DNA from 2 places in the Paenibacillus sp. FSL R10-2782 genome. Region 2 is predicted to be linked to the other one. Evidence: riboswitches for the same ligand, from Rfam matches in the RefSeq annotation. Region 2 holds a riboswitch; the other holds the start of a gene.
The links. Region 2 has a riboswitch for S-adenosylmethionine ahead of NST83_RS19785 (ATP-binding cassette domain-containing protein). Riboswitches for the same ligand answer to the same signal wherever they lie in the genome.

Region 1 (5,394 bases), 2.7 Mb from region 2:
TCTGCAAAAGCAATAAGCTTAATGTTTCGAAGCAATGGCTCCACATAACGGGCATCTTTTACTTTAAAAGAAAAAATACCTGTGTTGCCGCTGGATTGTTTATTTTGAATTTCACGACCAGGATGACCCTCAAGCCCCGGATAAAACACCTCAGTCACCGCCGGATGCGTCAGCAGATAATTGGCCAGCACCGTCGCATTATGCTCATGCCGATCCATACGCAGCGCCAATGTTTTCATGCCCTTCATCAACTGGTAGCTATCACTCGGAGAAAGTACAGCACCAATGGAATTATGAAGGAAGGAAATCTCGGCTGATAGCTCCTTACCCTTAGATACGATCAAGCCTGCCAGCACATCATTGTGTCCGCCCAGATACTTGGTTGCGCTATGTACCACAATATCGGCACCCAGCTCCAAAGGACGCTGGAAATACGGCGTTAACAGGGTATTATCTACAATGGTAAGCAACTGACGTTGTGACGCCCATTCGGCTACAGCCCGAATATCCGTAATCATCATTAATGGATTCGTAGGCGTTTCAATGAATACCGCTTTGGTATTTGGTCGACATGACTGCTCGATGGCTTCAAGATCGTTCGTATCCACATAGCTCGCTGTCACGCCGAATCTGGATAAAATACGTTCCAGCAAACGATACGTGCCTCCATACAGATCCAGCGATACAATTAGATGATCTCCTTGTCCAAACAGGGCAAATACCGTTTGCAGCGCCGCCATACCTGAACTGCATGCAAAGCCTGCATCACCGGATTCCAGTGTAGCGGACGCCTCCTCCAGCACCTTGCGTGTCGGATTGATCGTCCGAATGTAATCAAATCCTGTGCTTTGACCCAAACGGGGATGGCGAAACGCCGTAGATTGATAAATCGGAAAATTCACCGCTCCGGTTACCGGCTCTTCAATTGAACCAATTTGTGCCAATCTGCTTTCAATTTTCCACTGTTTCTCACTCATATGAATCCTCCTGTTCATTTCCACAATAGGTGCTATAACATATGCTGCAAAATTGGATTATCATATCTATACTGCTGCGCTGCTGCAAGGTGGTACTGCGTAGAGATAAACGTTAAGCCCCATTTTAAATCTGGGGCCCGATATCAAAAGGGGTTTCTTGGTATACATAGTAGTTGAGCCAATTTGAAAATAATAAATTGGCATGCGCACGCCAGGTTGAGGGCGGTGTACGCTCAGGGTCATTGTTGGGAAAATAATTTTTCGGTACTTCAATATCCATCCCTTTGGCGACATCACGATCATATTCCCATTTCAGGGAAAGTGGATCGTATTCGGAATGTCCGGTTACAAAGATTTGTTTGCCATCACGCGTAGCAACCAGATACACTCCGGCTTCCTCAGATTCGGATAAAAGCTCCAGTTCATGGATATGCTCGATATCTTCGCGCCGAACCTCTGTATGCCGGGAATGAGGTGCATAAAACAATTCATCAAAACCGCGTAGCAGCTTCACTTTAGGTTTAATAACGCTATGTGAAAACACGCCAAAACATTTGTAATCAAGTCCGTATTTAGGAACGCCGAAATGATGGTACAGACCCGCCTGTGAGGCCCAACAGATATGCATGGTGGAAGTTACATTCGTTTTCGTCCATTCAAAAATTTGCCGGATTTCCTCCCAGTAGTTCACATCTTCAAACTCAAGCTGTTCAACGGGTGCTCCCGTAATAACCATACCGTCAAAACGGCTGTTTCTGATCTCATCAAAGGTTTTATAAAACATGTTCAAATATTCCTGCGATGTATTTTTAGATACATGCGACTTCATGTGCACCAGCGTAACGTCCACTTGAAGCGGGGTATTGCCGACCAGGCGCAGCAGTTGGGTTTCCGTTGTCTCTTTGGTAGGCATCAAATTCAAAATGGCGATGCGCAACGGACGAATATCCTGATGATAGGCCAGGCTTTCATCCATTACGAAAATATTTTCGCCCTCCAGCACTTCCTTGGCAGGTAGTGTATCCGGAATTTTAATCGGCATGTAAACTCACTCCTTGTTCGGTGAAGTTTTTGCGAAAATCGTCATGTTGAGATGCCGGGCATATAATAAAAAGACCTTCCTCGGTTACGAGAAAGGTCATATTTGTATCCATATGCGCCTCTCTCATCTGTCAGGGCATCGCTCTTTGTAAAAAGCGCGCGTCCTGCAAGAATTAGCACCGTGCGATTAAAATCGCCGGTTGCCGGGTATCATCGGGCTAGTCCCTCCACCTGCTCTTGATAAGATTTCGCTATATTCAATTTGGGTTCATAAAAAGTTCTTGTTGTTCACTTTAATGCATCCGATGGGCTTCGTCAAGATGGGACTTGTAATTTTTCACCCCTGCATTCACATTTCGGTTTACTTTTCCATATGTTAAATCATACATTATCCCATCGCCGAAGCTCTTGTCACTCCTATTGATTTAGCCCATGATTTTGCGCTTGAAAGGCTGTAGGCCGAGCGTTATACTATACAAGTGCTATAGGCGAAAATATAAAGCAGTGGTGCAGATTTAGAGTGCTTTCTGTGATACTGTGGCAACCTAAAAAAGAACATGTGTGAGGTGAATCCGGAATGGAAGGCGACCCGAGTCCGAATAGGCGGCGATCCCTGAACAACAGCATAGGAATGACTTCAGCTTGCCGAAAGACGGGACGCCAGGCTCTGCATGCTCCAAAAGCCTCTGGCTTTTGATGGGGATGCCGCTTACCCGCTCCAGCTAACTGAGTCCATTCCTTATGCTTTTAGGTACATGTATTTTCCGTTACGACGGAGCATAAGGAGTGACATATATGAAAATCCGTTTGGTAAACAACGGGGTTTTTACCCCTGTCGAAGAAATTGAAATGGCGCTTACTCCGCCAGCAGAAGGCTTTTATTGGATTGATGCCGATGTTGATGATCTGGCAGTGCTCCAGCCTTTGTTCTCCATGCATGATCTCGCGGTAGAGGACTGTTTGAGTGAAGAAGAGCAGCGTCCGAAGATTGAAATTTACGAGAGCCATTATTTTATCGTTGTAAACAGTATTCGTTTTGATGATGAAGAAATATTTTTACGTGCTTTGAACATTTTCCTGGGCCGCCATTTTATCATTACGGTGACGAAGCAGAAAATCAATGAGCTGCGCACCCTCAAGCCTATGCTGTGGGAGCAGGAGGTCAGCCAGCCTGACCGTTTTATGTATCTGTTGATCGACTTGATCGTTGACAACTATTTTCTGGTTGGTGACCGGATTGAGGTTCGCATTGAAAAGCTGGAAGAAGACATTCTGATGCATACGAAAAAATCGCATTTGAATGAAATTATTGGCTTACGCAGTGAGATTCTGTGGCTGAAAAAAGTGCTTGGTCCACAAAAAGAAGTCATCAATACGTTGAACAAACGGGATTTACGGCTGATCGACGATCAATTACAAAAATATTTTAGCGACATTTATGAAAATGCCGTGAAAATTTCGGAGACTTTCGAAACTTACCGCGATTTAATGGGTAACCTTCGAGAAGCTTATCAATCCAGTATCGCTAACCGTGCGAATGAAATCATGCGCGTGTTTACAGCGATTACAACCGTGTTTATGCCGTTGACTGTTATTACCGGAATTTATGGTATGAACTTTGATAATATGCCTGAGCTTCATACACGTTATGGTTATTTTGTCGTCATTGGTATTATGGTGGCGCTGGGTGTCAGCATGTTCTGTATTTTCCGCAAGAAGGATTGGGTTTGAAAAGAATCAGCAGCAGCGTATCCTCACAGGATATAGCTGCTGCTTTTTTGGTGCAGTTTTTTATATCTGCACTAGGTTATCCCGCATGCCGATCTGATGCCACCTGATGACGAAAACGGATACGAATCAGACGCAGCCGCTCATAAACTTGATCCAGCCCCGTTTCCGTGGCCTGTTCCTCACCATATACCCGCAGCATGACGGGCTTGAGCAACGTATCCCCCAATTCTTCATACGCAGACCAGATTGCCGTCTGCTCTTCCTCAGATACGTTTACCAATTCCTGACGGATCAGCTTTTCCATATCGATTCCATCTCTATCCAAATGCTCCACTGCTTCAATCATTTCTCTACGATGTAACCCCACCTTCTGTCCAATATGCTCCAATGTAAGACCATCTGAAATACTTTCAATAATGGTTTTTGTCAGACTGAATTTATTCAGTTCCTGCTTATACTGGGTCTCTTTTTGCTTGTACAGCCATGATAAGAAAACTTCCTCATCCAGCGTCTCTGTTACCCAATTTAGCGGAAATGGCGTAGTCCGGTCATTTTGTGTCGTAATAGCCAGCAGTTCTGGCCCATATTGAGATATTTTACCTTGCCCCATCCCTGGTAGCTCCAGCAACTCCTCCTCGGTATGGGGAAGATAGACGCTAATCAACCGAAGCAGACGATTGGTGGCAATAAAATAAGGTGCCTTCCGCTCAGCAGCAGCCTTTTGCCGCCTCCACATCGTCAATTGCTCATACACATCATCACGTGGAAACAAATCACTATAGCAATACAGCTTTTGTAATGTTTGTCCACGCCCTGCTGCCCCTGACCCTTCCTGTTCATGGAAAACACCATGGATTAAGGGCCTGTAGCCCTCTGCCATCTTCAGCGCCAGCTCATGGCGGTATACATGCAGCAGCTCCTGCCATAAGCTGCCCTCATACCAAAGATCATCTGTACTTTCATCCAAGCTGTGTTGTGTGCTCCACCCTGCACTCCATACCCCATCATGTTGTCCAATCCATACCTGGGCAAATACCTCATGGCCCTGTTCATTCCGTTTGGACAAGCGGTTTAAAAATACGATTTCCATGCTTTTTTCCTCCATGCTTATAATTGGGTTACAGTCCGGTACAACGCCAAACGCAAAAAAAGCACCTATCCCGCGTATTCGCAAGAAAGGTGCTTCCCTTTTTGAGCCGTACTATACTGTTGCCTATATGATAACCGTACCTCGGATCGCCGTCAACCCAAAATTATCATTTGTTCAACTTTTCCTTTGCCAAGGCAAGAGCACCGCACAATCCGGCATTGTCTCCCAAGCCTGGGGCCACGATATATTGATCAATTTCTGTAGTCAGACTCGGATGCTGTACGTATCCGTTCAACAGTTTTTGAAGCTCGGCGCGAACGAGTGGGAACAGTTGCTCCTGCTTCATCACTCCGCCGCCCATAATAATTTTTTGCGGTGAAAGAATCAATACATAGCTCATCAAAGCCTGTGCCAGATAATAAACTTCCATCTCCCAAGCCGGATGATCCACAGAAAGCTCATGTCCTTTGACCTTCCATCTTTTTTCAAGCGCAGGACCTGCTGCCAATCCTTCCACACAATCTCCGTGATAAGGACATGTCCCTTCATAAGTAT
Region 2 (5,394 bases):
GGCTTCGCCTACAACTCCAAGTAAAAAGAAACCCCAAATCCTCTTGTTCAAGAGAATCGGGGTTTGGGTTCAAAGCGTTCTTGTGTCCAGCTTAAAATGCCGGGATAATCGCGCCCTGGTATTTGTCTTCGATGAATTTTTTAGTTTCCGGGGATTGCAAAGCCTTGATCAGCTTCTGAATCGCTTCGGAATCTTTATTATCAGGACGCGCTACCAAAACATTGGCATATGGGGAATCCTTGTCTTCCAGTGCCAGTGCATCCTTCGTCGGGTTCAGCTTCGCTTCCAGAGCATAGTTCGTGTTGATCAGAGCAATATCCACTTCAGGTAACTGACGTGGCAGCATAGCCGCTTCCAGCTCCTTGAATTTCAGGTTTTTCGGGTTTTCTGTAATATCTTTTACTGTAGCTTCGATGTTGCTTGCGTCTTTCAGCTTGATCAGACCTTGTTTCTCCAGCAACAGCAATGCACGTCCTCCATTGGTTGCATCGTTAGGAATGGCAACTGTTGCACCGTCCGGAAGTTCATCAAGCTTTTTATATTTTTGCGAGTAGATACCGAATGGCTCCAGATGAACCGCGCCTACAGATACCAGGTCCATTTTGCGCTCTTTGTTCATAACATCCATGTATGGTACATGTTGATAGAAGTTAGCATCCAGTTGCTTGTCGAACAATTGTACGTTTGGCTGTACGTAGTCGTTAAACTGAACGACTTGAAGACGAACGCCCTCTTTTTCCAACTGTGGCTTGATCGCTTCCAAAATTTCCGCATGCGGTACAGGAGAAGCGCCAACTTTCAGCTCAACTTCGCGTGGTGACCCGCCTGTATTTTGGGTCGCATTGTTTGTATCGGATGTCGTGCTTTTCGTACCGCAAGCTGCCAGTACCGCAATTAATGTCAAGCTTAATACGGCCAATACCCATTTTTTCATGTGATTACCCCTCCAATGAATTGTAATGTTCAGGATTCAGACGCCCTGATCAATAAGGATTTCTATATGGTTTCCCTATTTTCGAGTATAATGCCGCACCAGACGGTCTCCCGCCATTTGCAGCAATTGCACCAGTACGACCATCAGTATGACCGCAACGATCATGACAGCCGTTTCATAACGGTAGTATCCGTAGTTGATAGCTAGTGTACCCAAACCACCGCCCCCAATCATACCGGACATTGCTGTATAGGATACCAGCGTAACGACGGTAATCGTTAATGCGGCGAGCAGACCCGGCAGGGCCTCACGCAGCAGCACCCGACGGATAATCTGCCCTGTAGAGGCGCCCATGGCTTGTGCAGCCTCGATAACACCCTTGTCCACTTCGCGCAATGACGTCTCCACGAGACGGGCGAAGAATGGCGCAGCACCAATGACCAGCGGTGGAATCGTACCCAGCACTCCCGTGGAAGTCCCCACCAGCGACCGTGTAAAAGGAATCAGTGCAACAATCAAAATAATAAACGGTACGGACCGCAAAATGTTAACGATAAAGGAAAGTACAACGTATATCACCTTCATCAGACTCCATGAGGAGCGGCTTGCCAGAAATAATAAAACCCCAAGCGGCAGACCAATAATAAGGGTGAACAACGCAGATGCACCGAGCATCTGGAGTGTCTCTAAAGTAGAGTTACCTAGTTCTTCCCAACTCACTTGCGAAAAATCAAGTTCACTCATTGTCCGATCACCTCCACATCAAGTCCCTGACCGGACACCTCGCGCAGCGTGTGCTCAATATCCTCCTGATTTCCTTCAAAACGGACGATAAGCTGCCCATAGGGTACGTTTTTAATCGTGGAGATAGTTCCCTGCAAGATCGCAAAATCAACCCCGGTGCTACGGGCTGTACGTGACAGAATCGCATCATATGTCTTGCTGCCCAAAAATGAAATCCGTACAACATGCGCCGATTCGCCGCCACCCGCGGCTGCAATGGCTGCTTGCAGCTCCTCGGGATGCTCAGACTCCCGCTGGATAAAGTCCTTGGTTACTTGACGCTGCGGCTTGAGGAATACTTCTGCCACCGGACCTTGCTCCACGATGTCGCCCTGATGAATGACACCAACACGATCACAGATGCTTTGAATGACATGCATTTCATGCGTAATCAGCACGATGGTCAAATTAAAACGCTGGTTAATGTCTAACAGCAATTTGAGGATGGACCCTGTCGTCTGTGGATCAAGCGCCGAGGTCGCCTCGTCGCACAGCAGTACATGAGGATCACTGGCAAGCGCCCGTGCAATACCAACCCGCTGCTTCTGTCCGCCCGAAAGCTGTGACGGATATTTCCCACTGTGCTCTTCCAGACCGACCAGTTCCAGCAGTTCACGAACCTTCTGGTCCAGCTTTTGCTTCGGCGTATTCACCAGACGCAGCGGAAATGCAATATTGTCATACACCGTAGCCGAGGATAACAAATTAAAATGCTGAAAGATCATTCCGATTTTACGACGTTGCTTCTGTAGCTGTGATTGGCCCACGGTGGCGAGATTCACACCATCTACCCATACTTCACCTGAAGTGGGTCGTTCCAATAAATTAATACAGCGGATCAGCGTACTTTTCCCCGCCCCGGAATGACCGATGACTCCAAATATTTCACCACGCTCTATGGAAAGATTCAAACCGGACAGCGCACTAACGCGTCGGCTGCCTTTGCCATAATGCTTGGTTAATTGCTTAAGCTCTATCAACGTGCTGCGACCCCCTTCACTCTTCCTTACCCTTTTAAGCGACTTTCATCTCTATGATGATACAAAAAGAGCCCCTTTCACAGAATGAAAAGGGCCCCCATCATACGAACCTGTTCTCATCTGTCAAAACCGCTATAACTCTAGCGGTTTTGTAGGAATTAGCACCATAACGTTCCCTTCCGGTGTACCATACCGGAAAAGAACGGGTTGCCGGGCTTCATCGGGCCAGTCCCTCCACCTCTCTGGATAAGAAAAATATGTTAAACTCCAGCTTTAGCTGTCCGTTAAATTTATATTTAAAATCATAATTCAAGCATTTTTCTGAAACTAGATTTCAGTATAGATATTTTACATAGCTTTGTCAAAGGATATTTTCTAACATAATTATGGACGGACTGCCCGGTTCTCCCAATGTTTGACCGTATAACGAAAGGCTGTTGCCAAGGAACGATTCACCATTTCCAGTCCTTGCTTCAAATCCTCCAAATGATGATCCAAATCCTCCAGTTGTATCTTGCCGTACAAAGCGCGATGCCGCTGCCAGAGATCATCCTGCATCTCCGTATTCATATAGTGTATTTCCGTATTCCGACGCTTGCGTAGCCGATTGATCGCGTCAGTGTATGAGTCCTTGATATCATTTAAGCTGTCCGTCATTACAGGATGCATCTTCAAATATTTGAATTGCCGCAGCACTGTAAAATAAGAATAATGCGGCTTATACTCGCCTGTTTTCAGATCATACAGATCATTGAGCCAGTTCCCGAGCTTATCCAAAATGGAAAATACCCTCACAAACCCATCCTTATAAAAGAATACGTACAGCGCGTAATCCGATTTTTCATCAACGCTCATATCCTCGGCATAACCAGCTTTGACCTTCGTTCGGAAAAAGGCGGCAGCATGATGGCTCTGCTCCAGCTCATCCAGAGATGACATCAGGCCGCGTGTCAAAATATCCGCTTTGCGAAAATCATGAGTCGGATCTCCGCTGGCCTGAATATGCCGCTCCAGCATTTTCAGCATGTCTGACATGCTATTCATAGCATCGAGTAGAATGCCCTTGTTCACACGCGGCGGCTCGCCTAGCAGCTTGCGTATCATGCTAACGCCTCCTTTTATAATGTAAAATCAGGTTGTTGGGTTGGTCAGGGCGTCAGGCAAAATAACTCGTCCACCGTTGGTCTACAAGCTTAACAATATCCTCGCGCGGCAGTACTTCATCCGGGTAGCCCGGCTTCATGCGTGCATCGACCACAATTGGCAGCTTGTAGTTCAGATGATGCAAACGCACCTCGCTGTCTGCGTACATATCCGTAGCCGGGTTAAATCGCGTAAACACCGTCCACAGGAATGATGCTTGTGAGCGGACGACTTCCTTGGCATCATCTACAATAAAGACAAGCGGCCATTCCTGCTCACCCGCAGCCAAACGTTCCAATACACTCGCCGCCAACTCAGGCTCCTGCTCAAAGGACGCACCCGATACGACGAGACAACCTCCGCAATACGACTCAATCTCGCGGATACCCGGCAGGTCGCCTCCTTCATAGGCGCGGGGCAACTCACGTATAGGCTCACCTACACCCATCAGGATCGCTTTACTACCGTGATTCAGCTTACGGCCCGTGTAATCAAGTGTATCGTGAGACGTATGATTGAAAATAAACAAATCTGTCGCTGGATTAAATCTCTCCAGAATGGTTTCCAGCAGCAGGTTAAAGTCGGATAGATCAATGACCCGATCCGTGAGCATCAGGAATTTGGTTAACGACAATTGGCCCTGTCCCAAAATGGTAAAGCCCGAGACCAGTGCTTCACGGGAATAGCTTTCACGAACAACTGCCGCTGCCAATGCATGTACGCCCGTTTCTGCGTAAGCCCACAGCGACTTGACGGAAGGCATCACAAGCGGATAGGCAGGTGACAGCAGACGTTGTAAAAATTCGCCGAGATAATAATCCTCCTGCCGTGGTTTACCTACAATGGTTGCTGGATAAATGGCATCCTTGCGGTGGTACATATGCTTGACATGAAATACAGGGAAATCATGCTGTAAGGAGTAGTAGCCAAAATGATCGCCAAACGGTCCTTCCGGACGGCGTTCATGAGGTGGCACATAACCACTGATCGCAAATTCGGCCTCTGCCGGAATCCGGTGACCGCCGAGCGGGTCCTCCGTCATCGGCAGCTTGCCGCCCATAATGAGCGAGGCAAGCAGCAGCTCAGGCAGATTTTCCGGTGCCGGAGCAATTGCGGACGCAATCAGAGCTGGTGGCCCGCCGATAATAACTGTCGTTGGCAACGGCTCATTACGCAGCTCAGCTTCATGATAATGAAAGCCGCCGCCTTTATGAATTTGCCAATGAATCCCGGTCGTCTGATCATCATAAATCTGGATACGGTACATGCCCAAATTATGATCCTTGGACTGACCCGGCTTCTCGGTATATACGAGCGGAAGCGTGATAAACGGCCCCCCGTCGTCCTGCCAACTCGTCACTCTGGGGAGTGGAGCCAGCGGAGCATCCGTACGGCGAACTCCCAATACAGGAGCCTCACTATGAGATACCGTTTTCAGCCCTACTTTTAGCATGTCCTTAATCAGCCCACGTTCATTCCATAATGCCTTGGGTGTGGGTGGAAGCAATGTTTTGGTCGCCCCTACAATCGCATCCATCAATTGCTCCGGGCGAG

Region 1: linked by a shared signal. The riboswitch ahead of metA (homoserine O-succinyltransferase) and the one ahead of NST83_RS19785 (ATP-binding cassette domain-containing protein) in region 2 are both predicted to bind S-adenosylmethionine.

Annotation. Positions count from the first base shown of each region.
Region 1 covers NZ_CP151951.1:1,676,903-1,682,296, reverse strand. The annotation lists gene NST83_RS07805 (PLP-dependent transferase) at 1-977, opposite strand, end outside; gene metA (homoserine O-succinyltransferase) at 1,102-2,019, opposite strand; SAM riboswitch class I at 2,140-2,265, opposite strand; gene corA (magnesium/cobalt transporter CorA) at 2,814-3,749, shown strand; gene NST83_RS07790 (HRDC domain-containing protein) at 3,826-4,839, opposite strand; gene NST83_RS07785 (ROK family protein) at 5,006-5,394, opposite strand, start outside.
Region 2 covers NZ_CP151951.1:4,349,186-4,354,579, forward strand. The annotation lists gene NST83_RS19775 (MetQ/NlpA family ABC transporter substrate-binding protein) at 92-934, opposite strand; gene NST83_RS19780 (methionine ABC transporter permease) at 1,010-1,678, opposite strand; gene NST83_RS19785 (ATP-binding cassette domain-containing protein) at 1,675-2,697, opposite strand; SAM riboswitch class I at 2,811-2,950, opposite strand; gene NST83_RS19790 (Cthe_2314 family HEPN domain-containing protein) at 3,082-3,801, opposite strand; gene NST83_RS19795 (UbiD family decarboxylase) at 3,854-5,394, opposite strand, start outside.